Regions from separate parts of the Priestia sp. TGN 0903 genome, predicted to be linked through region 4. Evidence: riboswitches for the same ligand, from Rfam matches in the RefSeq annotation. Region 4 holds a riboswitch; each other region holds the start of a gene.

Region 1 (7,515 bases), on a different contig from region 4:
ACATCTTGCATAACAATGGCGCCAATTTTCATTTCCATTTCTTTATCTGCTTCACCAAGCGCTCCGGCAGCGTTATCTAAAAATACTCGTCCTACTACAAAAAACATCATAAGACCAATTAGCATAGAAGCAATTCCTTCAGCTTGATGAAAAGGCGTAAACCGCGAAATAAAAACGGCGATTAAAGCCAATACGCCTCCTCCAGTAGCTACCAGATCTTCCATAAAAACAAGCTTAGTTGCTGGCTTTGCTTTCTTTAGATGAACAAAGCTTTGCGTAAAAACATTGACCTCTGCAGTATTCATTCCGACATCGTGCAAAATTTCTTTCATTGCCTTAAAGAGGACAAACATCTCAAGTAATACCGAGATGCCAAGTACTGCAATATTTAAAATAAAGCCTGAAGACTTCGTCGGATGAAGAATATGATGATACCCTTCTTTAATCGTTTCAAATGCCATAATTCCTACTACAAGAACCGCCCCTAATAAAACGAGATTAACCAATCGTCCAAATCCGTTTGGAAATCGTTTGGTCGGAGCTTTTTTGCTTAATGCTGAACCTATAAAAACAAAGAACTGATTTGCTGCGTCCCCTAAGCTGTGCATCGTTTCAGCAAACATCGCTACATTTCCCGTTAAAGCAAAAGCAATCCCTTTAATAATGGATATAATGGTATTAACTATAGCGGCCATCATGGCCGATTTATTTCCTTTTCGCAATAACTTAATTAATTCACTCATGCAATCCCTCCGTTTGTGCCTTTGATGAGATTCAATTATGGTTAGTGTATGTGAATTTAAAAATTAAAAACCTCCAACATATAAGTTGGAGGTTTTTAGTCATGTTTCATTATTTTTTAAAACGATAAGGTACCGTTGTAACGATTACGTTTTTACGGTAAAGCAAATGTGCTTTTAACAGCAGACTGGACTGATTATGAAGGATGTTTTGCCAGCTTTTTTTCGTGATGAACTGCGGAATAACAACCGTAATAGCCATATTATTTTCACGGGCTTTTTCTTCAGCCATATCGATGAATCGAAACAGCGGACGCACAAGACTGCGGTATTGAGAATGAAACGTAACAATACGAATATCAGGCTGCCACTTTTCCCACTTCTCTTCCATTCTCTTTTCGCTTTCTCGGTCAAAAGCAACGTGCACCGCAATAACGGTATCACCAATCGTTCTTGCATAGTTCAATGAATTTTCCACTACCTTTGTCATTCCTGCTACAGGAACAATGACCACACTTCCTTCAAGCTTTCCAATCTTTTCTCCTTGCTTAATACGAAGCTGCTCTCCTACCGCTTCATAATGCGTATGAATGCGATGAAAAATATAAACGATAACCGGTAAGAAAACGAGCACGGACCATACTTGTGAAAACTTCGTTGTAAACAAAATGATTAGCACCGTTAAGGTAATGAGGGCACCAATTAAGTTAATGGTTAGCTTTCCTTGCCAGCCGGCCGGCTTTTCTCTAAGCCATTTGACAATCATGCCTGTTTGAGAAAGCGTAAATGGAATGAACACTCCAACTGCATAAAGAGGAATTAATTGTTCCGTCGCTCCTTTAAAGGCGACAAGTAAGACAATAGAAGCAATTCCAAGGGTCACAATTCCATTTGAATAGCCTAGTCGATCGCCGCGAATTTGAAACATTCTTGGCATGTATTTATCAGACGATAAGTTTACGGCAAGCAAAGGGAAAGCTGAAAAACCTGTATTCGCCGCTAGCACTAAAATCAGAGCTGTGGTACCTTGAATAAAATAATAAAATCCATTTCGTCCAAATACACTCGATGCAATTTGTGATACAACCGTTTCATCTGCTTTTGGAGAAATGCCAAGCCAATAAGCTAAAAACGTGATGCCAGAAAATAAAACGGCTAAAATACCGCCCATCAGCATTAATGTATGAACAGCATTTTTTGCACCTGGATCTTTAAAGTTAGGCACTGCATTTGAAATAGCTTCTACACCAGTCAATGCCGAACAGCCTGATGAAAAAGCTTTTAATAATAAAAACAAACTAATACCTGGCACCACGGTACCGAGAGATGTATGAAGCTCAGGTGAAACTTGACCTGTCACTATTTTGAAGAAGCCCACCGCTATTAACAAAATAAGAGCAATAACAAATAAATAAACCGGATAAGCTAAGACAGAAGCGGATTCTGTTACACCTCGTAAATTTAAAACCGTAATAAAAATCACCAGCAAACACGCAATTACTACGTTATAGTGATGCAGCGTTGGAAAAGCCGAAGTTAAAGCATCGGTTCCTGCTGAAACACTCACGGCAACTGTTAAAATATAATCTACTAACAGTGATCCCCCAGCGATAAGTCCAGGATTTTCTCCTAAATTGGTTTTCGAAACAATATAAGCTCCTCCGCCTTGCGGATACGCATAAATAATTTGACGATATGAAAGAATTAAAGCCGTCAGCAGCACCAATACCCCAATCGCAATTGGAATCGAATACCAATAGGCAAGCACGCCCACTGTTGCAAGGACAATCAAAATCTGTTCTGTTCCATAAGCCACTGAAGATAAGGCATCTGATGATAAAATAGCCAGCGCTTTAAGCTTACTAAGCTTTTGATCGCCTAACTCTTTTGTTTTGAGCGGCTTTCCAATCAATAATCTCTTGAGAACTGAATAGTTCACGTAATTTCCCTCCGATGATTGCTTAGCTACTATTCACTGTTCGTTGCTAAGCTCCGTTACAAGTTCATGAATAAGTGATATTATCCCTAAAAAATACCTTTTTATGTTAAAAAAGCGCACAAAAAAAACACTAAGGGTTCTCAGCGTTTTTACACAGCTTAAACCTCCTCTCCAAAACGCTTATGGGGTTAGCTGTCGGATTCGGGCTATGAGAGTAGCCCTACCTTTTAAAAAAAAGGATTCACCCCAAGTGACAATGCACAAATTTGGGTCCCCCACTTCTGACGAATTAAGCGATAACAGGTCAATATAATTTTCGGTTAAAGAGTATGATCGATAACATGTTTCTTTCATAACTATCCTTTGTTCTTAGATAATATACTCCCGTACAAATGGTTTGTAAAGCATTATTTTACGTAAACGATAAAATAGTACTTAAGGCGCTTTTAAGGGGAAAACAAAAGGCCTTCTGCCTGCTTACAGAAGACCTGCTTTCTTTAACTTTTTGCTTTTAAAACGGCTGCTAGCTTGTTTTTCGTTTGAGGACCATAAATGCCATCTACATCATAAGGAAGATACACAAGCTGAAAACGTCTGACTGCATCTTTCGTTTGTACTCCATATATTCCGTCTACTGACCCTACTTTAAAACTAACCGCGTTTAATGCTCTTTGAAGCTGTTTCACTGCTTCTCCAGAATCGCCTTGTTTTAAAATTCCATTGGGAAGTGGATATTGTTCAGAAGGTGGTGTTGGAGTAGGTGTTGGTGAAGTTCCTGAAGGAATAACAATTGTTTTTCCAACCTGTAGTGTTAAAGGATCAGAAAGCCCTGTATTCGCTTCTTGAAGCTCCTGTACTGTTATGCCGTACTTCTGTGCAATACTGTACAGCGTATCTCCTTGCTTAATTGTATACGTTTTTTCACCTGGTTCAGAAGGTGATGGATTTGGTGTCGGTGTTGGAGATGGCGATGGATTTGGAACTGCACGACGAGGTAAATTTAAATATACGGCAATTCCTTTTGCATACGATTCACCCATGCTTTTTAAAAAAGCTTCATTTTGAAGAAGTGCTGCATCGGCGCTCCTATCAATAAAAGCTATTTCAGTTAGTACTGCAGGCATATTTGTTAAGCGAAGCACCGCATAATTGGCCGATTTTCGTCCACGATTCGGATGATTATACGACAGCAGCGTTGGCTGTACTTGCCCGTGCACAATCGATTGAAACGTTTTACTAGCATTGCTAGCGCTTCTATAAACATAATCTTCGTATCCTGTTCCTCCACCGGCATTTACGTGAATAGACATAAATGCATCTGCCCCCCACGAATTAGCTTGAGAAGCGCGCTGAGATAACGATAAAAAAGTATCTGTGGTACGGGTGGTTTTAATCGTAAAGTCACTGTAAGTGCTATTTAAATAGCTTATTAAATATTGTTGAATTTTTAACACTAAGTTTTTTTCATACAGTCCATTCGCTCCAACTGCTCCTGCATCTGCCCCACCATGTCCTGCATCAAGATAAATTTTTTTCATATTACTTGTCCCTCCTTATTGTTAACATATGCATGAGGGAAAAAAGTGCTACGTATACTAGCCTACTTAGTGAAAAATTACTAAAAAAGGAGATTGAGACATAACGAAATCACTTCAACCTAAAAACGAACAAATGGGATAAATGCGCTAGTATGGATGGCTTGTTACATCGCTGTTGAATTCCGTGCGAGGCTTCGCTTTCCGCGGGGGGGTGGTGAGCCTCCTCGTCGCGTGCGCTACTGCGGAGTCTCACCTATTCCACTTTTCTCGCAGGAGTCCCTCCAATCAACTGCTAGAAGCAACTAAATAGATGAAATCTACGTTCATCCTACCAATAAAAAAATCCGCACAATTCATCGTGCGGTTCCCTCCCCCTAACATACTTTTGGTCCAAATTCTATTCTGGTTGATTAAATAGATCAGGAGGGTCTATTATTTATAACGTTAGGACCTATTTAAAAAGCAGAACGCCTACAACAATGAGAATAATCCAAATTGGAATGCTTATCAATATCCCTATCACTAAACCTTTAAAGAAATTTCCTTCTTTCATTTTTATTACATTCCTCTCCAACAGTATTTTCTAACGATACTATGATTGGCTGAAAACTCTCTGAAGTTATACTGAAATACAGTGCAGAGTGAACACATAAACAATCTCACTATCTGTTATACACTACTTTTACTTATAGATTCAATGAGACAAAAAGCTCATCCTTTTTGATTCATGTAAACAAATTCTTTCTTGTATGTAACAAAACAATAAAAAAGCTCCCTGTAAATTATACGACAGGCAGCTTTTTTATAAACAAGCTATATTATTCAATTTACGTATGTAGAATGTTATTTATTCATTGTGAAAAACAAAAAAGTCGGAGAGAACGTACAAACGATCTCTCCGACTTTTAAAAATTAATATTGGCTCATGTATTGGTCACGTTCCCAAGGATGAACTTGTGTACGGAACATATCCCACTCGATTTCTTTCGCTTCAACGAAGTGCTCTGCTAAGTGTTCACCTAATGCAGAAACCATAACTTCATTTGATTGGAAGCTATCTAAAGCTTGAGCTAATGTTGCAGGTAAATCTACGATACCTTCTTCAACACGCTCTTCTTTTGTCATTACATAGATATTACGATCAATAGGTTTTGGAGCTTCAAGATTGTTCTTGATTCCATCTAAACCAGCTTTTAATAGAACAGCCATTGCTAAATATGGGTTAGCAGCTGGGTCTACGCTACGTACCTCAACACGAGTTCCTACGCCGCGAGAAGCTGGGATACGGATTAATGGGCTACGGTTGCGAGCAGACCATGCAACATAACAAGGAGCCTCATATCCAGGTACTAGACGCTTATAAGAGTTTACAGTAGGATTTGTTACTGCTGTAAAGCTGTGTGCGTGCTTGATGATACCTGCGATAAATTGACGAGCAGTATCACTTAGCTCTAGATTACCGTTCTCATCATAAAATGCGTTTTGGCCATCTTTGAATAACGAAACGTTACAGTGCATACCTGAACCGTTCACACCAAATAATGGTTTTGGCATAAATGTAGCATGTAAGCCATGTTTACGTGCAATTGTTTTTACAACAAGTTTGAACGTTTGGATATCATCACAAGCTTTTAATGCAGCAGCATATTTGAAGTCGATCTCGTGTTGTCCAGGAGCTACCTCATGGTGAGATGCTTCAATTTCAAAGCCCATTTCTTCAAGCTCTAATACGATGTCACGACGGCAGTTTTCACCAAGGTCAGTTGGCGCTAAGTCGAAGTAGCCACCTTTATCATTTAATTCTAATGTAGGTTCACCTTTTTCGTCTAATTTGAATAAGAAGAACTCTGGCTCAGGTCCAAGGTTAAAATCAGTAAATCCTAACTCTTCCATCTCTTTTAACACACGTTTTAAGTTATTACGTGGATCGCCATCAAACGGAGTTCTATCTGCATTGTAGATGTCACAAATAAAACGTGCTACTTTACCTTTTTCAGATGTCCAAGGGAAAATAACAAATGTATCAATATCCGGGAATAGGTACATATCTGATTCTTCAATACGTACAAACCCTTCAATAGAAGAACCGTCAAACATCATTTTGTTGTCTAACGCTTTTTCTAATTGACTTACTGGAATTTCAACGTTTTTAATTGTTCCTAAAATGTCAGTGAACTGAAGACGAATATACTTTACATTCTCTTCTTGAACTTTGCGGAAAATATCTTCTTTTGTGTACTTTGCCATCGTGTGATCCTCCCCTAAATCTCTATATAATATTTATAATCTATACCCCTCATATACGAACGGCATAAATATTGATAACTTTATTAATGAAAGAACCTGGACATATCTCCTTGATTTAAAGTTGCTCGATTAAAACGGCCTGCTTGCATAAGTTCTGCACGAAGCATTTTTCGCAACTCATCGTCCGTTAATTCTGGCTTTGCTGTTTCTGCCACAACTTTTTCTTCTTGCTTATGCCCTTTTTGCTCCTTTTGAAGATGAAACAGCTGTTTTACACCTGCTAAGTTTACACCTTGTTCGATTAGATCGCGGATTTCAAGCAGCTTATCAACATCGTTAAATGAGAATAGTCGTCGATTTCCCTCTGTTCTTACCGGTGCAACTAATTCATGTTCTTCATAGTAGCGAATTTGGCGAGCAGACAACTCAGTTAACTGCATCACAATTCCAATCGGGAAAAGTGGCGTATTTCTTCGAATGTTGTCACTCATTTCAGTTCCTCCTTTGGATTAACTATTTACATTGTATGCTATGTTAGTTCACCTGTCAACCGAATGTTAGTAATTCTAACATAAATTTTTCTGAACATTTTTTCTATACAAATAAATAGCACTTCGTTTATTTTTATAGCTTATTTTTTCCTTCTTAACGGGGAGAAATAATCTTTCTATCTTATAAAAGTTCTTTTGTCAGTAATTGATCTACCGCCATGCATATTGCTACTTTTACATGAGCATATGTTAATCCGCCCTGCACGTAAGCGACATAAGGCGGCCTGATAGGACCATCTGCCGTAAGCTCGAGGCTCGCTCCTTGTATAAACGTTCCTGCTGCCATAATTACATCATCTTCATACCCTGGCATATAAGCAGGATACGCCGTTACGTGTGAATTAATTGGCGAAGCGAATTGAATTGCCTGACAAAAAGCCACCATTTTATCGCGGTCATCAAACTGAACGGATTGAATTAAATCTGTTCGTTCACTGTCCCACTTCGGTTCACTTTGCATACCAAGCTCTTCAAACATAGCGGATGAGAAAACCGCTCCT
Region 2 (7,515 bases), on a different contig from region 4:
GTGATTTTTATGCTCGGATGCTACGGTTAATCATGTTAAGTTTTTTACTGCTGCTACTTTTAATTCAATTTACAGAGCGCTCTACTTCATTTAATCACATTACCCCCGCGCTAAATAAAGTAACCGAGCGAATTGAGCTGATTACCTATGATCAATAAATGTATGTTTTCTGCGTTTCGATATGTACTTGTTCTTTATGCAATTTGCTTTACATTTTTATTTGTTAGCACAGTTCCAAGCCTATTTGGTTTCACTGTGACCGTTCAAGAAACGGATTATCACCACCTGCATCGCGGAGATATAGTTGTCTTTAGAGACGAATCATCTTCTTCAAAGAATGAACTTGTACTGGCCCATAATCAAGACCCTGATGTACTGGTTACAGCTCAAAGAAATTCTTTGCCTGCTTCTTTTAAAGTGATTGGAAGCTACGCATACCATCTCCCGTATATAGGGGTCATTATTGAGTTTATGAAAGATTTTACTACGCTACTGGTGATGGGCAGTATTTTACTTTTGTTGTTTTCGTATACGCTGCAGCCCAAAAGGCGAATATGGCGTAAGAGAAAGTAAAAAATGGGCGAATGCACATACAGGACAATCAACTAACGCATATAAAGTACAGTGTACGAAATGAAAAAAACAAGAGGAGAGATTGCTATGTATAACTACGATTGTTACGACCCATGCCATCACGGAGGCTATCACCACCTATATGATACTTGCCACTATCCAATTGGCGGTTATCATCATTGCGGAACGGGCCAGTCATTTGCATTAATTGTTGTGCTATTTATTTTATTAATCATCATTGGCTGCACTTGTTTTTGCTGATTAGGTCTCATTTGCTCGCATGTGCGAGCTTTTTATAAAAGATGGAAAAGGACAAACTTACATATAAATTGTTTAAATAATAAAAAAATTTTGCCAAATCAACATTTACCATATTATACTATAGCTAGTAACTCAATAAGCGAAGGTGAATATATGGAAAAGGAAAAAGTATTTCAACAGCTATTTTCAATGTCATTTACACCAATGCTCGTAATGAATATGGATGGCGATATTCAAATTTTAAATGAAGCTTGCTGCCACCTTTTTAAAACGACGGAGGAACGGCTTCTTTCCTGTAATGTATTTGAAGAGCCAAATCGCTTTTTTATTGAAAAGCATGAAGTGGAACCGTTAAGAAAGCAAGAGGAAGAAGTTGTTTTACTTAAGAAAAAAGTAGATCAGCAGTTTCCGATGCATATCCATATTCAGCGCACGGAAGAAGATATTCCGCTCTTAGTTGTTCAGTGGAAAGAGTTTTCCTCAAGTATTGAAAAGCAAGAGGAAGTCATTCGGAAAATGAAGCAATATAAGCAGTTTGTCCAGCAAAGTCAAGATGCATTTATTGTAACGAGAGAAGGCAGAATCCAATATTTGAATCCCGCTGGTGTTAAACTTCTTGGCGGCGAGAAAAAAGAAGAGTATATCGGGCGTCCTTGGCTTCACTTTATTCATCCCGAACATTTAGAAATTGTAAAAGAACGAATGGTTCAGCTGATGAATGGAATGTCCGTGAGGCCACGTGTTGATGTGAAACTATTGACTAAAAAAGGGGTCGTCATTATTGAATCTTCGGCAACCAAAATTAAGTTTGAAGGACAGGATGCCATTCAGTATATTATTCGCGACGTAACGGATCGAAAAAAATATGATGAAATGGCAAGCAAATCTGAAAAGCTTACAATGGTGAGCAAGCTAGCGGCAGGAGTAGCACATGAAATCCGTAATCCAATGACGGCGATTAAAGGGTTTATTCAGCTGCTAAAAGCATCGAAACAGTATAATGAAGAATACAATGATATTATGCTTGAAGAATTGAATCGCGTCGAATCCATTATTCAAGAATTTTTAACGCTGGCCAAGCCTAAAATTGAAAATTCATACCATCCGAAAAGTCTCAATCAAATCATACGTCACGTGACATTACTATTAGATACACACGCCAATTATAAAAATTGTCGTATTATTAATGAGATTAGTGATGAGATTACAATCTTTTGTGAAGAAAATGCGCTTAAACAAGTTTTTATTAATTTAATTCAAAATGCGCTTGAGTCAATGAGCAAAGGTACAGTTAAAGTTACCGTTGAGAAAAGAAATGAATACGGCATGGTCATTATCGAGGATGAAGGATGTGGAATTGATGAGCAATCTTTAGCTCGGCTAGGTGAACCATTTTATTCCACCAAACAAACAGGAACTGGGCTAGGATTAATGATTAGCTACCGAATAATCGAACAGCATCAAGGGCATATTTCATTTGCGAGTAAAGTAGGAGTAGGAACAAAAGTAGAAATTGCTCTTCCGTATATTAAAGAACCAGTGAACATTTCGTAGCGCTTGCTATTCGTTCGCTGGTTTTTATTTGGTTGAAATAAAAACGAATGTTTTTTTATTTTTTTATTTTAATGTTCGTGTATATTGTTGACTAAAGGGTTTGTTTTTGATATATTATCAAATGGCTAGAAAATAACCGAATGATAATAAAAAAAGAAAATTCGGTCAATAACTTTTATCTTTTACCCAAAGAAAAAAGATGATGGGAGAATGTACAATGAACTCAAAATATGATGTTATTGTGGTAGGGGCAGGACCCGCTGGAATTTTTACTTGCTATGAGCTAACGTTAAAATTACCGGAAGCAACTATTTTATTAATCGATAAAGGACACGATATCTATCGACGTAATTGTCCGATTCTTCAGAAAAAAATTGAAAAATGTCCCCCTGCAGTTGGCAGAAAAGAGTTTGCTGGCTGTTTGCCTGCTTGTTCTATCACAAATGGTTTCGGTGGAGCCGGCGCATATTCAGATGGGAAGTTTAATATCACCAGTGAATTTGGAGGCTGGATGACGGATTATCTGTCTGAATCACAGGTGGTAGATTTAATTAAATACGTGGATGAAATTAATTTAAAACACGGAGCAACCGATACGATTACGGATCCGTTAACTGATAAAGTTCGTGAAATTGAAAAACGCGGATACGCAGCAGGATTAAAGCTATTGCGTGCCCAAGTGCGTCATTTAGGAACAGAGCAAAATTTAGAAATTTTAAAAAGCATTTATGAATACTTAAAAGAAAAAATTGATATGCAGTATAAAACGGAAGTAGCCGATTTAATAACAGAAAAAGAAGATGGTCAGCATATCGTGCGCGGTATTGAATTGAAGAATGGTGACAGAATTACGGCTGATAAAGTCGTGGTTTCACCAGGTCGAGACGGCTCGAAGTGGATGAGCGACTTACTAAAAAAACGCCGTTTGAAAATGATTAACAATCAAGTAGACATCGGTGTTCGAGTAGAAACATCTAACGTTGTTATGGAAGAAATCAACAAGCACTTGTACGAAGGGAAATTTATTTACAATACGTCTGTAGGTACAAGAGTCAGAACGTTCTGCAGCAATCCTTCAGGGCATGTGGTAGTAGAGAATCATTCAGGGATTATGTTAGCAAATGGACACGCATACAAAGATCCGAAGCTTGGAAGTCAAAATACGAACTTTGCGCTGCTTGTTTCTCATAAATTTTCGGATCCATTTGATCAGCCGAACGAATATGCGCACGAAGTATCAAGATTAGCTAATATGCTGTCAAACGGAGGCTTAGTTGTTCAAAAGTATGGAGATATTTTAAAGGGGCGCCGTTCAACAGCGAATCGAATTAAAGAAGGCTTTTTAGAACCAACGTTAAAAGAAGCTGTCCCTGGTGATTTGGGTTTAGTGCTTCCATACAATACAATGAAAAGCTTAATTGAAATGACAGAAGCACTGGATCATGTAACGCCTGGGTTAGCATCTGAACATACGCTGTTTTACGGTGTGGAAGCGAAATTTTACTCCGCCCGTCCGAAGTTAAACGATAAGTTTGAAACTGAAATTTCCGGTTTATACGTGGGAGGAGACGGAGCTGGTATTACGCGAGGACTCGCGCAGGCAAGTGCGTGTGGTGTGTGGGTAGCGCGTGACATTGTTGAAAAATTAAAGAATCGTAAAGCAAGTTCTGAACCTGTTACTGTATAAAAAAAGAGGCCGTCACGGCCTCTTTTTTTTATGGGTTAAATAACGAGAGGGAATAAGTAAAAAGTAAAGAACTTGTACCGCTCCAACTCCGATAGTTTTATACGATAATTACCCGCTCCTTTTTTAAAAGATAGTAGGAAATCTATACTTCTATCTTGAGCAGAATTAAGTAGAATAAGGGGAATTGATAATGTCGATTTCTTCGCATCAATAAAGTCAGTGAAATTTTAGGGAGTGTATATCAAGCAGTACAAGGATAAAATCAACAGTTGGAAAGAGTTATTTTTTTGATAAGTAAAATATTTATGGAAGCAGTAAAGTACATGGATATTAGAATAATTATACATATTTATGAATGATATTAATGAGAAGAAAGTTCACTTTATAAACTATTTTTTGAATTAATTTTTTATTCATTAGATTGTAAGTCTTGTTAAATAGGTGTTTTTGGTTTATTGAAATATGGTGTAAATATTTTAAAATATAACAATTCTCAACTTTTTACGATAAAATCATGCATTATTTTTGAATAAAAACTTGACAGGAATACATAAAATGAATTTTAATTAAAGTAACAATTATTATCATGCAAAAATATTAAAGAAAATTATTTGCTTAATCTCTTTTGTTTTATAAGAGAACGGAGGACCCATATTTGTGCGTAATGTACTTGGGGTGAATCTTGAATGAATCAAGTAGGGTAACTCACGTACCCGAATCCGACAGCTAACTCCGTAAGCATTCAGTGAGGGAATAACAGGTCTATGAAACCATGATATTCTCATGGTTTTTTGTATAGCTAAAAATATTCCTAAACTATTAATCTGAAAATTTTTAATATATTGTATATTTTGAGTGTTATCACCCTCAATGCATGGTAAAATAAGTATAGTAGTTAGAATCATTCTAATATAATTTATTTATGGGAGGTAAATCTATGAAGCTATCGACAAAGATCATTATCGCGCTAATTGCTGGTGCTGTTGTAGGAGTGTTGATTAATGCTTTTGCTCCAAGTGCTTTTGCTCCGCTGGACAAGTACTTGTTTACGCCGCTTGGGCAAATTTTCTTAAGCTTAATTAAAATGCTTGTTGTACCAATTGTGTTTTTCTCTATCACGTTAGGCGTAGCAGGTTTAGGAGATCCTAAAAAACTGGGAAGAATCGGGGCAAAAACAGTTTCGTACTTCCTAGTGACAACAACCGTTGCTATTGTAATTGGTTTATTATTAGCGTTTGTTATTAAACCAGGAACATTTGGATCTTTTGATACAAAAAACGCTTCTTTTGAAGCTGAAAAAGCACCGCCGGTTGGAGAGACATTCTTAAATATGATTCCAGTCAATCCAATCCAAGCGATGGCTGAAGGGAATATGCTTCAACTTATCGTTTTCTCTATCTTTATCGGTTTTGGTATTACGATGCTTGGAAGTAAAACCAAAGGGCTTTATAATTTACTCGAGCAAGGCAATGAATTGATGATGTACCTTGTAAATCTAGTGATGAAGTTTGCTCCTTACGGAACATTTGGGCTTCTTGCAACAGCGGTTGGAAGTCAAGGCTGGCAGGCAATTAAAGCGATGGGGCTTTACATGATTGTAGTCGTGCTCGCACTGTTCATCCATTCGATTGTAACATATGGGGGGTCAGTCGCTCTTATGGCCAGACGTAACCCTATTGAATTTTTTAAAGGTTTTGCTCCTGCGATGACAGTTGGATTCAGTACATCAAGCAGTAGTGCAACGCTTCCGATTTCAATGAATGTGGCTCAAAAAAATCTTCGTGTCCCGGAGTCCATCAGCAGTTTTGTTCAGCCGTTAGGTGCTACCATTAACATGGATGGAACAGCAATTATGCAAGGTGTCGCGACTATTTTTATTGCGCAAGTATACGGCGTTGACCTGTCGCTGGGTGCTCTTGTGACGGTTGTATTAACAGCGGTGCTTGCTAGTATTGGTACAGCAGGCGTGCCGGGAGTTGGTCTCATTATGCTAGCGATGGTATTGAGTTCGGTTGGCCTGCCTGTAGCAGGTATCGGATTGATTATCGGGATTGATCGCTTGCTTGATATGCTTCGTACATCTGTAAATATTACGGGAGACGCTGCGTGTGCCGTTATTGTGGCTGAGTCAGAAGCAAAGCGTATCGATAAATCTGTAACGCAATCGGCTTAATAAATGTAAAAGCTCTAGCTATATGCTAGGGCTTTTTTTATTGGCAAGAAACTCTTCTTTTCAGCATACAGTTTAATAAGAGTATGTGTTTGAAAGGAGAGTGCGGAAATGAATAAGACCCATGTGATAAAGCCGCTGCTCGACGACGACTACCCAGTTATTTCATATGGAAAAGGAATTTATTTGTACGACCAAGATGGAAAAAAGTACATAGATGCTTCGTCAGGGGCAGTTACAGCAAGTATCGGACACGGCGTAAAAGAAATTATTGATGCGATGACGGATCAGGCACAGAAAGTTGCGTTTGTATATCGGTCGCAGTTTACAAGCGATCCGACGGAAGCCTTAGCTAAGAAACTATGTGAATTAAGCAGCAATCATTTCCAGTGGAGCTTTTTTGTTAACAGCGGGACAGAAGCGACTGAAACGGCTATGAAAACAGCCATTCAGCATTTTCAAGAGCAAGGAAAGCCAACCAAAACAAAGGTTTTGTCACGCTGGATGAGCTATCACGGTATTACAATAGGAGCGCTGTCTATGTCAGGGCACGTTGGAAGACGAAAACGTTTCTCGTCTTTGCTTGAAGATTATCCTTCGGTTTCACCTCCTTATTGCTATCGATGTCCGTTTCATCAAACCTATCCATCCTGTAATCTTGCTTGTGCACACGAATTGGAAACAGTTATCAAACGAACCGGCCCTGAACATATTGCTGCTTTTATTACAGAGCCCATTGTAGGAGCTGCCGGAGCAGCTCTTACACCTCCACCCGGTTATTATGAAGTGATAAGAGAAATTTGTGATAAATATGATGTGTTATGGATAGCCGATGAAGTCATGACTGGAGTTGGGCGTACAGGCGTGATGTTTGCATATGAGCACTGGGGAGCTAAACCAGACATCATGACGCTTGGAAAAGGAGTGGGAGCAGGATATACACCGATAGCCGTTACGTTAGCTAGCAGCAAAACGATTGAACCTATCATGAACGGATCCAAATTAATTATGAGCGGCCATACGCTAAGCGCTAATCCGCTGTCAGCGGCTGTAGGGCTAGCTGTCTTAGCCTATATTGAAAAGAACGATCTTGTTCAACAAGTAGCGCTGAAAGGAGCCTATTTAGTAAAAAAATTGAAGGAGCTTCAACTTCTTTACCCTATCATTGGTGATATTCGTGGCAAAGGCTTACTAGTTGGTCTTGAGCTTGTACAAAATCCAAAAACGAAGGAGCCTTTTTCATCCTCCGAAAATATGACGGCGCGCGTAA
Region 3 (7,515 bases), on a different contig from region 4:
TAAAAAGAGTAGAAGTGAGCGCGTTGCGATACGTATCCCACGAAAATGAAAGTAAAAAAGCAGGCTGTCCGTTTACGCTTACTTTTCGAATCACATAAAAAAGCGTCCGGTTGCCGAGATCTTTTTCATAGCGAGCGACGATTTTCCGCTGACTGATTGCATCTTCCTGTGCTTTTCTCAAAAAGTCTTGAGGCAACACCCGTGATGAAAAATAAGAGATATCCGCATGTTCAGGCAATAAAATATGATCCACGGTTCGATTGCCAAGCGTTGGTTCACTGTCTTCATTGCTAAAGTAGTATTCACCTGAGCGGCTTGGCAGGCCGTATTCTTTTAAAATATGCTGTTCATTTTCAATAGTGGTATAAATTTCATTCGTGAAGAACTGCCTGAGCGTCGTTGGGAATAAAATAGCGAGCAAAATTGAAATGAGCAGTAAAATACCCGAGATGACGAGCCAAATTTGAAATGCAAGCGACTTGTTTTTCATGCTTTCATCATCCGGTATCCGTATCCGTAAATCGTTTCAATTCGTGCTTGCGGCATTTTTTTACGCACGCGCCTCACTAAATCATCCACCACTCGGTCTGTGCCGAAATAATCTTCTCCCCAAATGAGATTCAACAGCTGCTCCCTTGAAAAAGCCTGTCCAAGGTCTTTTGAGATAGTGACAAGAAAATCAAATTCTTTAGACGTCAAATCAATCGGCTTTCCATTTTCACTGACTGTACGCGTATGTAAATCGATTTCATAAGGAGTCAGCGTAATGGTATCGGTTTTCTTTTGATTGGAACCATATACGAGGTTTAGCAGTTTGTTTGCTCGAATAACTAGTTCACGAGGCAAAAAAGGCTTTGATAAATAGTCGTCGCTGCCCATTTCAAGTCCAAGAACCCGGTCAATATCGGCATCGCGTGCTGAAATGAAAATAACAGGCACATGTGGCGTTTGCTGCTTGATTTCGCGAATGAGCTGATACCCGTCAATATCAGGCAGCATAATATCTAAAATCCACAGGTGCGGAGGAGTTGCAATCATTTCTTTTGCGTCCGTGCCGTTAAAAAATGAGCGAACGTCCCAGCCTTCTTTTTGAAGGTAAAGGGTTAAAACTTCGTTTAAATTTTGTTCATCCTCTACTAAATATAGTGTAAAGCTCAAATTTGACACCTTCCTCTGAATATATGAAAATTAAGGTAAATAAAGCATATTGCGCCATCTATGCGCGTTTCTTTAAAGGTTTATGTACCCGCTATTATACTACGTGTTTGCTGTTATAAAGAAATTTTTCACAATTTCACATATTGTTTTGATACTTATCCCAAACTTTTATTTTATAGTATAGATAACATAAAATTTGCTACGTTAAAAGGAGTGATTTTCATGGATCCACGTGATTATGAAAGAGAGGAAGAACGAAAAGAAGAATATGAAAACCGCCAGCGGCGCTATGATCAGTATCAGCCTGCGTCATCATCACAGCCTCCAAAAAGACGCTTATTTCCAGTGATCGCATCTTCCATCGCGGGAGCAGTGCTAGGGGGAGGAATTGTGCTATACGGCGCTCCGCAGCTAGGGTTAATGGATTCAGCGGATACGCAAACAGCGAATCAAACAACGCAGACTCAAACGGCAACAACAACGAGCACAACGCCTCGAACAGTAAGCACAACCGTGAATCAGTCAGATCTTGTTTCAGTTGTAAATAAAGTATCAGCTGCTGTTGTAGGCGTGAACAATATTCAACAGCAAACAAATCCATTTTCTGGAGATACCCAAACGCAAGAAGCAGGAACGGGTTCCGGTGTTATTTTCAAAAAAGAAAATGGAAAAGCCTACGTTGTGACTAATAACCACGTTATTGACGGCGCAAGCGAAGTAGAAGTGTCACTTTCAAACGGACAAAAAGAAAAAGCTAAAATTGTCGGAGCTGACGCGCTAACGGATTTAGCGGTGCTTGAAATGTCCGACAAAAATGTTGAACAAGTGGCGAAGTTCGGAAAATCATCAGATTTAGTGGCGGGTGAAACGGTTCTTGCAATCGGAAACCCTCTTGGTGAACAATTTTCTCGTACGGTCACACAAGGTATCGTGAGCGCAGCAAAACGCTCTGTCCCTATTTCAGAGAATTGGAACGTAGATGCAATTCAAACGGATGCGGCGATTAATCCAGGAAACAGCGGCGGTGCCTTGATCAATTCTTCCGGTGAAGTAGTTGGTATCAACAGTATGAAAATTTCAGAAGACAATGTAGAAGGAATCGGCTTTGCTCTTCCAAGTGATGAAGTGCAGCCAACAATTGAACAGCTGATGAAAAACGGAAAAATAACGCGTCCATATATGGGGGTAGGTCTTCAAGATGTAGGTCAGCTTTCAGCTGCAACAAAACAAGATCAGCTAGGCCTAACAAGCGATACGTCTGAAGGAGTTGTCGTAACGACGGTTGAACCATTCTCTTCTGCTTCTGATGCTGGTTTACAATCAAAAGACGTGATTGTTGCCATCGATGGAAATGAAGTCAAAACATCCAGTGATTTACGTCAATATCTATACACAAAACGCAAAGTAGGAGACACGGTAAAATTAGACGTGTACCGAAATGGAAAAAAACAAACTATTTCTCTGAAGCTTTCAGAGCAGCAGGATAACAATGGATGAGTTCAGCACCGTTAAAGCTGCTGCTAGCAGTATTAACAGCGTTCGGATTTTTAACAGGCTGCGGAGGGAAGCATTCAAACACGATGTTTCCTTCTGTAGAAATTAGTCAGCTATCTTCTGCTAAAGAAGTGGCAGCGTATGAAGGAGGAAAGGTGACAGGAGCTGAATTCAATCGTTTTTTAGCAGTTGAAGGGTTCTTAAATCCCGATGCTCCGCTAAATGATACAAGCTACCGCAAAGAGTTGTTGCGGCAGCTTGTCATGCAAAAAATCTTAATTTCGCATCTAAAGACAAGTGACAGGGTACAGAAAAAAGTCGAGGATATGTGGAAACAAATCAAACGTTCATATGACGAAGATACAAGAAAACAAGGCTATGAAGTCTTGCACATTCGTTCTAGCGATGTAACTAAACAGCTAATAAATCAGTTTAAATTAGAAGAATATTTCCGTAAACAAATTACGTCTGATGAACTAGACGCTTACTATACACGTATTGAGAATGATGTAACGCGCGTATCTTTTTCGCAGCTAACTTTTACAACTTTACATGATGCTGAGACCGTTGCGGCTGAGCTGCAAAAAGGAACATCGCTTCAAGACGTTCAAAAAAAATATGCTGATGTCCAGACCATCAGCAAAATAGAGAATGATGATAATCTAAAGCTTTCGAATCTATCTCCCTCTTTTATAGATGTTTTAAAAAAACAGCACATTGGAGAGTGTAGTAAGCCCATTAAAATGGGTAAAGTCTATTATATTCTTATTTTAAAACAAAAAGATAAAAAAACGGAATCAGAAGTCAAAGAAGAAATGATGAAAGAACTTGTTTTGAATCATATCAACCGGTATATCCAGGATCAACTGCCAAGGTTTCACGTGACTTTTAACCTTAGGTAGTTCCCTTTTATATAGATTGATTGTTTTCAAAAAACAAGCAGGTAAAAGAGCTTTCTATTAATAGAGAGCTCTTTTACATTTTTAAGTAGACAGAAATGTCGGTACCTGATAGAATGAAGTTGTAAAACTTTCATTATTCGGAAAATTTATACCCTCCAGCTTTGGAGGGTTATTTTTTATGCTTTTGGACGAATAAAAGAGGCTAGGACAGAAGTAGTTTAGTGGAAAGAAGATCCGAACGATGAATCGTTCGGATCTTTTCGTTAGTACGGTGAACGTATGTTTCAATCACTTTTCATCTTTTAAATGACTCAATAATGCAGAAGACATCTCCACGTGAGAAAGGGCGATGTGTGAAATCGTTTTGGCATAAGGTGTAATTTCGTTAATAAATTGCTCGAGTACGTGCAGGTGAGGAAGCTGAAGCTTTGTAATGAAGCAAGCCTGTCCGGCGATGCGTTCACAGAATAAAGCATAGGGATACTGAGAAATAAATCTTTTAAAACGCTCGTGCTCTCCGTTTTTCATGGTTACTTCAATAAAACACGAGACGGGCAACTGCAGCTTTTCATAATCAATATCGATTGTATATCCTTTTATAATACCAAAGCTCTCTAGCTGTCTTACTCGCTCTGCCACTGAAGGAGGAGACAGGTTAATTTGTTTTCCTAGCTCTCTTAAGGAAAGACGGCTGTTTTGCTGCAGTGCCTGCAAAATCGATAAATCAATTTCATCAATTTTCAATTGAAAACCTTCTTTCATATTAATGTTTCATTTGATTAGTAACAGCAGATAATATGTTTTATTTGTTATCTGAAATCTCCATTTTTCTTACTATAATAATTAAAAAGGAGTGAGTAAAAAATGGCAAGAGTTTTGTTAACAAACGAAGAGGGAACAAATTTTGAAAAAGCACTGAATTTAATTCCAGATGTAAAAAGGTTGTATGATGAGCTATACGACAAGCTTTGGAACAGTGATATAGTAAAAAGAGAGACTAAGGAAAAAATCAGGCTTTATCTAGCAGGTGTTAACGGCTGTGAGACGTGTATGAGCATGTCATATGTAGGCGATAAGACGCTTAATCAAAAAGTGTTAAGAGAAAAAGAGCTGGAAGAAAAAGATCGACTGCTGTTTCGATTTATAGATGTATACCGAGTGCGTCCAAGGGATTTGACGGATGCTGATATGGATCAATTAAAGAAATTTTACAGTGATACGCAGCTATTAGAGCTTTTGGCCGTTATTAATTTGTTTGATCAATTTCACAAACTGATTGTCAGTTTAGATTTATATGATTTTTGCAGTTTGCAGCGCAAGTGATGTCTTCCCTAAAAATATCTTGACAGACAAAATCCACAGGAGTAAGATAGCTTTCGTGAAGTGAAACGTATCATGAATCGAATCGATTATTCTAAAAAATAGATCATAGACATTTGAATAAAAATCGCTTAATCCATTACGGAGCGGAGGACCCATTATTTACGCACATATTGTGCTCCGGGGTGAATCCTTAAAAAGGTAGGGTTACTCTTAAAACCCGAACCCGACAGCTAACTTCGCAAGCGTTTTGAGGGGGAAGAGTGTGAAAAAACACAGGAGCCTTCCTGTGTTTTTTTGCGCTTTTTTTAAGAAAAACATGTAATTTTTTAGAAAAAGTATAAGCTAAGAGAACACACAGCAGTTGAAGAAAGGAATAAATACATTATGAAAAAACAGTTTGCTGTATTGGGATTAGGTCGTTTTGGAGGCAGTTTGGTTGAAGAGTTTGCTAATTTGGATGTGGATGTGCTCGCTATTGACCGCAATCAGGAGGTAGTAAAGAAATATAGCAACTCAGCTACATATGTCGTGCAAGCGAACGCAATTGATGAAGCTAGCTTAAAAGGGCTAGGCATTCGTAACGTTGATCATGCTCTTATTTCGTTTGGAGACGATATTGAAGCAAGCGTGCTTGCAACGATGCTTTTAAAAGATATGGGCGTTAAGCAAGTATGGGTAAAAGCGGTGAATATGTATCATCAAAAAGTGCTGGAGAAAATAGGAGCGGACAAAGTCATTCATCCTGAGCGCGATATTGCGAAGCGGATTGCTCATCACGTGGTGTCAGAAAAAATTATTGACTATATTGAACTGTCTAAAGACTATAGTATTGTTGAAATTGTCGCTTCTAAGAAACTTCATAATAAAACGCTGTTTGATTTAAATATTCGTGCAAAGTACGGCTGTAATATTATCGGTTTTCAGCGAAAAGACGGGGAAATGGTGATTTCGCCTACGGCGCATGAAACAATTGAACAAGGAGATATGCTGATTGTTATCGGACATAATCGCGATTTAAACCGTTTTGAAGAAGAAGGAGTTTAACTTATGAAAAAAAAAATTGTTAGGCTTACGCCGCCGCAGCTGCTTGTCTCCATTTTTGGCGGAGGAATTATTATTGGTGCTCTTTTATTAATGATGCCTTTTTCTACTACTGAGCCAATCCGGTGGGTAGACGCCCTTTTTACATCTACTTCCGCTATGACAGTGACCGGCTTAGCCGTCGTAGATACAGGTACGCGTTTTACCGTCATCGGTCAAACGATTATTATGCTGTTAATTCAAATAGGCGGTCTTGGCATTATGTCATTTGCCGTGCTGATTTTTATGATGCTAGGTAAAAAAATTGGATTTAAAGAGCGTATGCTCGTTCAGCAGGCATTAAATCAAACGAGCGTCGGCGGAGTTGTCCTGCTAGTTAAAAGGCTGTTTATCTTTTCATTTTTAATTGAGTTTGTTGCACTTATCTTTTTAGCGATACGCTGGGTTCCGGAATTCGGATGGTCTAAGGGGCTATTCTTTAGCTTGTTTCATTCAATTTCAGCTTTTAATAACGCAGGGTTCGGACTATTATCTGACAGCTTAGTTCAGTATGTAGGAGATCCCGTTATTAACATAACGATTTCCTTTTTGTTTATTATTGGTGGGTTAGGATTTACCGTTCTTGCTGATATGTGGGTAAAAAAATCGTATAAAAAACTAACGCTGCATTCAAAAATTATGATTATCAGCACGTTTGCCATTAACGTGATTGCCATGCTTTTTATTTTTTTCTTAGAGTACGGCAATTCACATACACTTGGAAGTTTGTCATTAGGAGACAAAGTGTGGGCGTCTTATTTTCAAGCGGTAACAACACGCACAGCAGGTTTTAATAGTATCGATATAGGAAGTCTACATGATTCCACTATATTTTTAATGGTTATGTTAATGTTCATAGGTGCAGGAAGTGCGTCAACAGGAGGAGGTATTAAACTAACAACGTTTGTGGTGATTGTCTTTTCTGTATGGGCATTTTTACGAAGCAGGGAAGATATTGTGCTGTTAAAGAGACGGCTTCTTCCTCTTCATGTGTTTAAGGCACTAGCCATTACGATGATTTCGATTATGTTTGTGTTTGGGGCCATCTTCCTGTTAAATATTTCGGAAAACCTGCCGTTTGTAAAAATTATGTTTGAAGTTGTTTCTGCGTTTGGAACAGTAGGTTTATCGATGGGAGCGACTCCTGAACTTTCGTACTTTGGACGCGTGATTATTATCTTTATCATGTTTTTAGGAAAAGTGGGGCCATTAACGCTTGCGTTTTCATTATCTAAGCAAAAGCGTGAAGCCGTTCGCTATCCAAACGAAGATATAATGCTAGGATAGAAAAATCGCCTTCGATGAGGCGATTTTTTTATATTATTTATACGTTCAAGACATATAAGAGGTTACGCACAAAACAGTTGCGATGAATAAAAAGAAGGCAAAAACAAGAACAATGGGCAATTTGGAATGTCGGCGCATTAAAGCCCCTCCTTTTTTATAGTAAAAAAATCTCTTACTATATATAACGAAAGAAACAAAAATATGATTCACTTTTTTTGGCGAAATTTGAAGGTTTTTCTCATTGGAAAAATCCGCACCCCTGTCCTAAACA
Region 4 (7,515 bases):
AAAATCAACCCTTAAATAAAAAAAGCTAGACAATTAGCGTTGTCTAGCAGCATCGATTGCAATCACAATAGCTGTAATAATATGCATGATAAATCCCAAAAATGGAATCCAAGCAACCAGTGAGGTAACAAGCCCTAGTATGTTTCCATAAGCAGATAACCCTCGTCTATTAGCTAAAATGAGTGTGATAGCATGAAGAATAAATCCAATAAAAAGAGGAGTATAGCTAAAGCCCATAACAATCCCCGCGCCAATTAAAGGAATTCCCAGCAAGGCTTCATACCCAGCAGTGACCCATTTCATTGTACGTACATTTCCATTCATAGTAAAAAGCCTCCTAAAAAAGATACTACTATATACGAGAAAAGAGAGAAAAAAGTTTCAAATTACTTGGGGGATATGTCGTATAAGTCAGCCCTATTGGATTAAAATGATAGATGACAGTAAAGGGGGATGGAAAAAACATAATGATTTAGTCATTTTTTCACACTAAAGAAAAATAGTCTAGATGATTCATTTTTAGCTAAGGGACCAGAATTTATACTGAACATAGTGACTGCTTTTTAAAATAAATAAAAGCTGATATCGTGTTTTTTGGTTGTAGCATGTAAGCTTTTTATTACAAATTATTAAAGATTCTTATCTTTTTGCAAATACACATTGTATTTCATAGTTTTAACAATTATGATAAAAAAGCAAGTGTCAAAATAGGAAAATAGTTGAGCATGTAAAACGAAGCGATAAGTTTATTAATTTGAAAGAAAGGCAAGGTACATAGCTTTATGTGGGAAATTATTGTAGCAATCATTTTAGGGATTGTAGAAGGTTTAACAGAGTTTGCTCCTGTTTCGTCAACTGGGCATATGATTATTGTGGATGACCTGTGGTTAAATTCAAAAGAATTATTTTCATCTCCAGTAGCTAATACATTTAAGATTGTTATTCAGCTAGGGTCGATCTTAGCAGTAGTTGTTATTTTTAAAGATCGTTTTATTAATTTATTAGGATTGGGAAAAAAACCAGCTGCTGCAATTGGACCGACAAATCGCTTAAATTTAATGCAGGTAATTGTTGGTTTGTTACCCGCAGGAGTGTTAGGACTTTTGTTTGATGATTACATTGATGAACATTTGTTTTCTTTAAATACGGTGCTAATTGGCTTAGTGGTCGGAGCTGTATTAATGATTCTAGCAGATTTGTTTGGACCTAAACGTCCGCGTGTAGAGACGGTGGACCAAATGTCTTATGGACAAGCACTAGGTATAGGACTGTTTCAATGTATTGCTCTTTGGCCAGGTTTTTCTCGTTCAGGCTCAACGATTTCAGGAGGGGTTCTTCTTGGAATGAGCCATAAGGCAGCCGCAGATTTTACATTTATTATGGCAGTGCCAATTATGGCAGGAGCAAGTGGACTTTCATTGGTTAAAAACTGGCAGTATTTCACATCAGATGCACTACCGTTTTTTATTGCTGGTTTTATCAGCGCCTTTATTTTTGCGCTTATATCGATTCGCTTTTTCTTAAAATTAATCAACCGCATTAAATTAGTTCCGTTTGCCATTTATCGAATTGTCTTAGCGGCTATTCTATATTTTGTATTTTTATAAAATAAATAAGCGTATTTTATAGCCATTTAAACTTCTGATAAAGACTTAAAAAGCAAGAAAAAGCTATTGCAACATTGCAATAGCTTTTTTGCATAAATATATATTATTGTCTTTTGAAAGCGTTTTATAAACATGGGTATTGACAAAACGTGTCGAAAAATAGTAAATTAATATTTGTGCAGTATAAAGTTAAGTAAAAGTAAGACTTCTGTTTAGTTTTATTGACTGTAAAAAACGTATGACAACGTATAGATCGTTTTAATTTTATAAAAATTGAATAATAAGCTTAATCGTATAGAGCGGGGGAATCATTATCGGCAGTAAAGCTGCCTTGGGGTGAATCCTTACAAAAGGTAGGAAACTCTCAATTCCGAATCCGACAGTTAACCTCGTTTGCTTTATTGAGAGAAAGAGCCCAAAATAGCGTAAGTAAAAGGCTGTTCTTTCTTAAGAATAGTCTTTTTTTGTTTTTTCAGAAAAGTATATACAAATGTCATACATCTTTGGGGAGGTACATCTATGAAAAAAATTCGTTTTGGTTTGGCTACGCAGATTTTTACCGGTTTAATCCTCGGTGTTCTTGTAGGAGTAATTTGGTTTAACGATCCGCGTGTAGTAACATACCTACAGCCGCTAGGAGACCTATTTTTAAGATTAATTAAGATGATTGTTATTCCAATTGTTATCTCAAGCTTAGTCGTTGGAGTTGCAGGAGCAGGAAGCGGTAAACAGGTCGGAAAGCTCGGCGTTAAAACCATTCTCTATTTTGAAATTATTACGACTTTTGCAATTATAATCGGTGTATTGGTTGCTAATATTTTTCATCCTGGACAAGGTGTAGACATTCATTCAGCACAGAAGAGTGATATTTCACAATACGTTGAAACATCCGAACAGCAAGAAGGAAAGTCAGTGGCTGAAACGTTCTTACACATTGTTCCGACAAACTTTTTCCAGTCAATTGTTGAAGGGGACATGCTAGCAATTATCTTCTTTACAGTATTGTTCGCACTTGGAGTAGCGGCAATTGGAGAAAGAGGAAAGCCTGTTGTTCAATTCTTTGACGGCGTTTCTCACGCAATGTTTCACGTGGTAAACCTAGTAATGAAAGTGGCTCCGATTGGAGTATTTGCTTTAATTGGTGTAACAGTTTCGAAATTCGGTTTAGAGTCACTCCTTTCATTAGGAAAGCTTGTTATCTTAGTTTACTTAGCGTTAATTTTCTTCCTACTTGTTGTATTAGGAGGAATTGCGAAATGGGCAGGAATTAACATTTTCCACTTATTCCGCTATATGAAAGATGAACTGTTGTTAGCATACAGTACATCTAGTTCTGAGACAGTTCTTCCGCGTATTATGGAAAAGCTTGAAAAGATGGGCTGTCCAAAAGCTATCGTATCGTTTGTTGTACCAATTGGTTATACCTTTAACCTAGATGGTTCTGTTCTTTATCAAGCCATTGCAGCGTTATTCTTAGCGCAAGTGTATGGTATTGATTTAACAATCGTTCAACAGCTGACGCTCATTCTTGTATTGATGGTTACATCTAAAGGAATGGCTGCGGTGCCAGGAACATCATTTGTTGTATTACTAGCTACTCTTGGAACAATCGGCGTTCCGGCAGAAGGATTAGCCTTCATTGCGGGAGTAGACAGAATCATGGATATGGCACGTACGGTTGTTAACTTAGTAGGAAACACACTAGCAGCAATTGTAATGTCTAAATCTGAAGGCAAATTTGACCCTAAAAAAGGTACAGAGGTCATGAGAGCCGGCTAATTTATAAATTTAAAAGCTACTTATTCTATTCAAAAAATTAGAATAAGTAGCTTTTTTCATAATAATTCCTTTATTATTATGGGAATTGACCCTATAATATGTAACATCAGGTATAAAAATATCCAAATTTTATTCTTACATAAAGCAGTCACTGGTTCCTTTCTTTATCAGTAAATATAGAGATAGCTTAGCTAGTTGGGGGATAGTAGAGTATGTGGAAAAAGCGAATATGGGTCATCGCCTCGATAGTAATCGTATGTTTGTTAATCCCTTACAGTTTACCGATTGTGTTTGCTTTATTAACAGCATTAGCACTTGAGGGTATTGTTCAAAAATTACATCAATCTTTTAAAATGAAGAGAGTCTACGCAGTGCTTATGACCTTCATTTTATATGTTGTTTCGCTCATACTTATTGGATTTTTTATTGTTCGGACAATCGTTACGCAAGTGGTAGCTCTTTCAAAAATAGCGCCTTCCTTTGTAAAAGAAATCTATGAAACCGCAATTTATCCAACTATTATTAAGTGGAAGTACTATTCAAACGCTCTTCCTACGGAAGTGATTTCTTCTATCGAGCGCACGCTTGAAAAAACCGTAAATTCATTAGATTCTCTATTAAAAAGTACGGTAGAAATCATCATTAGCTTTGCCGCAACTGTTCCTGGGTTTCTACTAGAGTTTCTTATTTATTTAGTAGCGCTTGTATTTATCAGCCTTGAGCTGCCTGCTATTAAAAATAAAATTAAGTCTTTCTTAACAGAAGAAACGAAATATAAGCTACAAGTTGTCATCACTCAGCTTATCCAAGCCGGGGTTGGTTTTATCAAGGCACAAATTATTTTAAGTGTCATGACGTTTGTAATGGCTTATGTAGGACTTTGGCTATTAGATGTTCCGTATACCGCGCTTCTTAGTTTATTAATTGTAATTGTCGATATCTTACCAATTCTTGGGACAGGCTCGGTGCTCGTTCCATGGGGGATTTTTGCTCTTACTCAAGGACATGACTCATTAGCAATCGGCTTATTTATTCTATTTGGAGTCATTACGGTAGTAAGACGTGTAGTAGAACCAAAAGTATTTTCTACAAATATGGGTATTTCACCTTTGGCTGCATTAGTTAGTTTGTACATTGGATTTAAACTTTTAGGTTTTGTCGGGTTGTTTTTAGGACCGGCTTTAGTTATTTTATACGATGCTCTTCGTAAAGTAGGTATTATTCAAATTAACTTTAAATTATAAAAGCGCTGGATAAAACTAGCGCTTTTTTTATTGAAACTTTTGTAGTACGTCATACGTAAAGAGGGAAAGGAAAAAACTATGTCGCGTTGGTTTTTATCTATCAATCGGCTAAATTATAGTTTTGCAGTCTTAGATTTAATGACATGAGGAGGAGAATTTTTGTTAGAGTCGGTTTTACTTTCTTTAATTGAAGCGCTAAAACAGCTCTCTTATTTTGGCGTAATTTTAGCATTAACGTTTGAGTTTGTCCCCGCAGAGCTTGTTTTACCTTTAGTAGGGTATTGGGTGTACCAAGGTGATATGAACTTGTATCTGGCTATCCTTGCAGGTACAGTAGGCGGTGTGTGTGGACCGTTGACTCTTTATGCACTGGGACGTTACGGTGGACGACCGCTAGTTTTAAAATATGGAAAATATTTTTTGGTGAAAGAAAAAGAAATTGACGCTGCCGATCGCTTTTTTAATAAGTACGGCAGCGGGGTCGCTTTTTTTGGACGGTTTATTCCAGGAGTGCGTACGGCTATCTCTTTTCCATGCGGGATGGCAAAAATGAATGTATGGCTGTTTTCTATTTACACATTTGTTGCGATGCTTCCAGTAACGGCTATTTACGTATATTTAGGATATAAGTTAGGACCTAAGTGGAAAGAGGTGGGTCCGATTGTGTCTCAATACATGCAGCCTATTGGAATCGGAATTGTTGTTTTAATTGCGTTGTTTTTTATCATTAAATATGTGCGGAATAAACAAGTAGGACAGAGCTGATAAATCGAGGAAAAGAGTGAGGATATGTCAGAGCATGAACAATTGAGAATAGAATTGCGAAAAATTGAAAAGTGGGAGAAAGACCAAAAAGGACTTTTTTTCTGGGAGCGGCTGGCTCGCTTGCCTTTTTCAGCTTTAGATAAAGTAACGCCAAAGTTCATTCATCAAAAAATAGAAAAATTATTAGATGAAATTGCCAAGTATGTTGATAATGGAGGCCAGTATTTAGCTAATACGTCTGCCACCCTAGAGAAAGCATCAGCCAAATTACAAGAAAATAAGCAGCTGTCAATAGAGGACATTCAGCATTTATCTCTGCAGGAAATGGATGAGTTGGCGGAGTATTTTATTGAAGTCCGAAAAAAGAATGCGCAGCTGCAAGGAGCTACAACCGGAGTAGGTGGAATTTTCACACTGGCGATTGATATTCCTTTTGTATTGGGACTTACACTTAAGACACTGCAAGAAGTGGCTGTTTCTTATGGTTACGATCCCACTGAGCAAGAGGAACGCATTTTTATGGTCAAATGCATGCAGTTTTCATCCTCTGATATTGTAGGAAAGCGTGCGATTTTAGAAGAATTAGCAAGCGGCAATCGAACGCAGAGCTTGCAGCAGCTCCAAGGTTGGAGAGAAGTGTTTCTAACCTATAGAGACAACTTGGGATGGAAAAAGCTATTTCAAATGATTCCTATAGCAGGGATGGTATTTGGGGCGTATATTAACAAACAAGCAATTAGCGATATAGGAGAAGTTGGAATGATGCTTTACCGTAAAAGACGCATTTTAGAAAAAGTCTCACAATCTAAAAAATAAAAATAGGCTGGTATGAAAGTATTTTAGTTGAAGAAAAATCCGAACGAGTTTGATTCTTAGTTGAGAATCAAATACGTTCGGATTTTTTTTATTGATATAGTAAATGTAGCTTTCATGTATTTAGTTGCCTCTAGGTGTTGATTGGAGGGCAAGGCGAAGACTCCTGCGGAAAAAGCGGAACAGATGAGACCCCGCAGGAGCGCAAGCGACGAGGAGGCTCAACGGCCGCCCGCGGAAAGCGAAGCCTTGCACGGAAATCAACAGCGGTGTAACGAGCGATTCATATTAGATCGTTTACCTTTTTGTTCGTGTGTAGATGGGATTGATTTGTTTATGTCTCAATTACTTTTTTTCGACATTATTTCTGGGGAAATATGTCGAGGTGTGTTAAGCCTATTTCCTTAATCAAAATGAAAAGTAGGAATGGTAATAGTATTTTTTCGTCTGGCAATCAATAAATAAATAATTCCAATTATACTCCATACAATACCGATAAATAAGGATGTTTTTTCTAAGTTAAGCCACATAAAAAATAAAAATAAACTGCCGAGTAAAGGCATAAGTACATATGAAATATATCCACTGAGAGATCGTTTGTTTTGTTGAATAAAATAATGGATAAAAACCGCTATGTTAACTGAACTGAACGCAATTAAAGCACCAAAATTAATTAAAGAGGTAGCTTTTTCAAGAGACAGACTTAGTGAAATTAAAGAGAGACTACCAATAATGACTACGTTCCAAACAGGCGTCTTTGTTTTAGGGTGAATATAGCCAAAAATTCTCCGTGGCAGATAACCATCTTTCCCAATTGCGTAGAGAAGTCTTGATGCACTCATATGTGAGACAAGTCCAGAAGCAATAGTTGATGTTAAGGCTGCTGCTACAAAAATAGATTGAAACAGCTGGCCGCCAATTTTATAAGCGATTTCAGCCGATGCACCTTCTAAATCATTAAACAAAGAGGCTGAAAGGAAAAGAAGCTGAGCAAAGTAAGAAACCGTAATAAATAAGGCGCCTCCCGTACATGCAATAATGAGAATCCCTTTGGGAATGGTTTTCTCAGGCTTAAGTGTTTCTTCAGCCATGGTGGTTACAGCATCAAACCCTAAAAAAGAAAAGCATAAAATAGCTGCTCCGTTTAATAAAAGAGATATAGAAGCCGATTCACTTATAAACGGTTTAAATGATAGCTCTTGCCCTTGAGTTGTAGCACTTAAAATAATAAAGATGATAGCTACTAAAATTTGAAAAGCAACTAATAGCGTACCAAAAGAAACGGTTAAATGAACGCTAAAAATATT

What was found. Region 4 has a riboswitch for cyclic di-AMP ahead of ACRPLY_RS25400 (cation:dicarboxylate symporter family transporter). Riboswitches for the same ligand answer to the same signal wherever they lie in the genome.
Region 1: it holds a riboswitch for cyclic di-AMP, as region 4 does, so the genes downstream of both, ACRPLY_RS07560 (APC family permease) here and ACRPLY_RS25400 (cation:dicarboxylate symporter family transporter) in region 4, are expected to answer to the same signal.
Region 2: it holds a riboswitch for cyclic di-AMP, as region 4 does, so the genes downstream of both, ACRPLY_RS07835 (dicarboxylate/amino acid:cation symporter) here and ACRPLY_RS25400 (cation:dicarboxylate symporter family transporter) in region 4, are expected to answer to the same signal.
Region 3: it holds a riboswitch for cyclic di-AMP, as region 4 does, so the genes downstream of both, ACRPLY_RS08640 (potassium channel family protein) here and ACRPLY_RS25400 (cation:dicarboxylate symporter family transporter) in region 4, are expected to answer to the same signal.

What each region holds. Positions count from the first base shown of each region.
Region 1 is NZ_JBOZGL010000002.1:229,872-237,386, reverse strand. Features, by position in the region: gene ACRPLY_RS07565 (cation diffusion facilitator family transporter) at 1-743, opposite strand, end outside; gene ACRPLY_RS07560 (APC family permease) at 853-2,679, opposite strand; cyclic di-AMP (ydaO/yuaA leader) riboswitch at 2,842-2,985, opposite strand; gene ACRPLY_RS07555 (N-acetylmuramoyl-L-alanine amidase) at 3,177-4,217, opposite strand; gene glnA (type I glutamate--ammonia ligase) at 5,130-6,464, opposite strand; gene ACRPLY_RS07545 (MerR family transcriptional regulator) at 6,548-6,955, opposite strand; gene ACRPLY_RS07540 (aminotransferase class I/II-fold pyridoxal phosphate-dependent enzyme) at 7,137-7,515, opposite strand, start outside.
Region 2 is NZ_JBOZGL010000002.1:285,951-293,465, forward strand. Features, by position in the region: gene ACRPLY_RS07810 (hypothetical protein) at 1-158, shown strand, start outside; gene ACRPLY_RS07815 (hypothetical protein) at 148-573, shown strand; gene ACRPLY_RS07820 (YjcZ family sporulation protein) at 661-834, shown strand; gene ACRPLY_RS07825 (ATP-binding protein) at 988-2,388, shown strand; gene ACRPLY_RS07830 (NAD(P)/FAD-dependent oxidoreductase) at 2,606-4,075, shown strand; cyclic di-AMP (ydaO/yuaA leader) riboswitch at 4,678-4,832, shown strand; gene ACRPLY_RS07835 (dicarboxylate/amino acid:cation symporter) at 5,013-6,248, shown strand; gene ACRPLY_RS07840 (aspartate aminotransferase family protein) at 6,357-7,515, shown strand, end outside.
Region 3 is NZ_JBOZGL010000002.1:433,869-441,383, forward strand. Features, by position in the region: gene ACRPLY_RS08610 (sensor histidine kinase) at 1-490, opposite strand, end outside; gene ACRPLY_RS08615 (response regulator transcription factor) at 487-1,158, opposite strand; gene ACRPLY_RS08620 (S1C family serine protease) at 1,381-2,655, shown strand; gene ACRPLY_RS08625 (peptidyl-prolyl cis-trans isomerase) at 2,652-3,554, shown strand; gene ACRPLY_RS08630 (Lrp/AsnC family transcriptional regulator) at 3,843-4,298, opposite strand; gene ACRPLY_RS08635 (carboxymuconolactone decarboxylase family protein) at 4,419-4,877, shown strand; cyclic di-AMP (ydaO/yuaA leader) riboswitch at 4,993-5,137, shown strand; gene ACRPLY_RS08640 (potassium channel family protein) at 5,262-5,921, shown strand; gene ACRPLY_RS08645 (TrkH family potassium uptake protein) at 5,925-7,244, shown strand.
Region 4 is NZ_JBOZGL010000015.1:15,117-22,631, reverse strand. Features, by position in the region: gene ACRPLY_RS25410 (hypothetical protein) at 34-324, opposite strand; gene ACRPLY_RS25405 (undecaprenyl-diphosphate phosphatase) at 783-1,607, shown strand; cyclic di-AMP (ydaO/yuaA leader) riboswitch at 1,881-2,020, shown strand; gene ACRPLY_RS25400 (cation:dicarboxylate symporter family transporter) at 2,127-3,386, shown strand; gene ytvI (sporulation integral membrane protein YtvI) at 3,599-4,630, shown strand; gene ACRPLY_RS25390 (DedA family protein) at 4,790-5,395, shown strand; gene ACRPLY_RS25385 (EcsC family protein) at 5,420-6,211, shown strand; gene ACRPLY_RS25380 (hypothetical protein) at 6,349-6,483, shown strand; gene ACRPLY_RS25375 (APC family permease) at 6,613-7,515, opposite strand, start outside.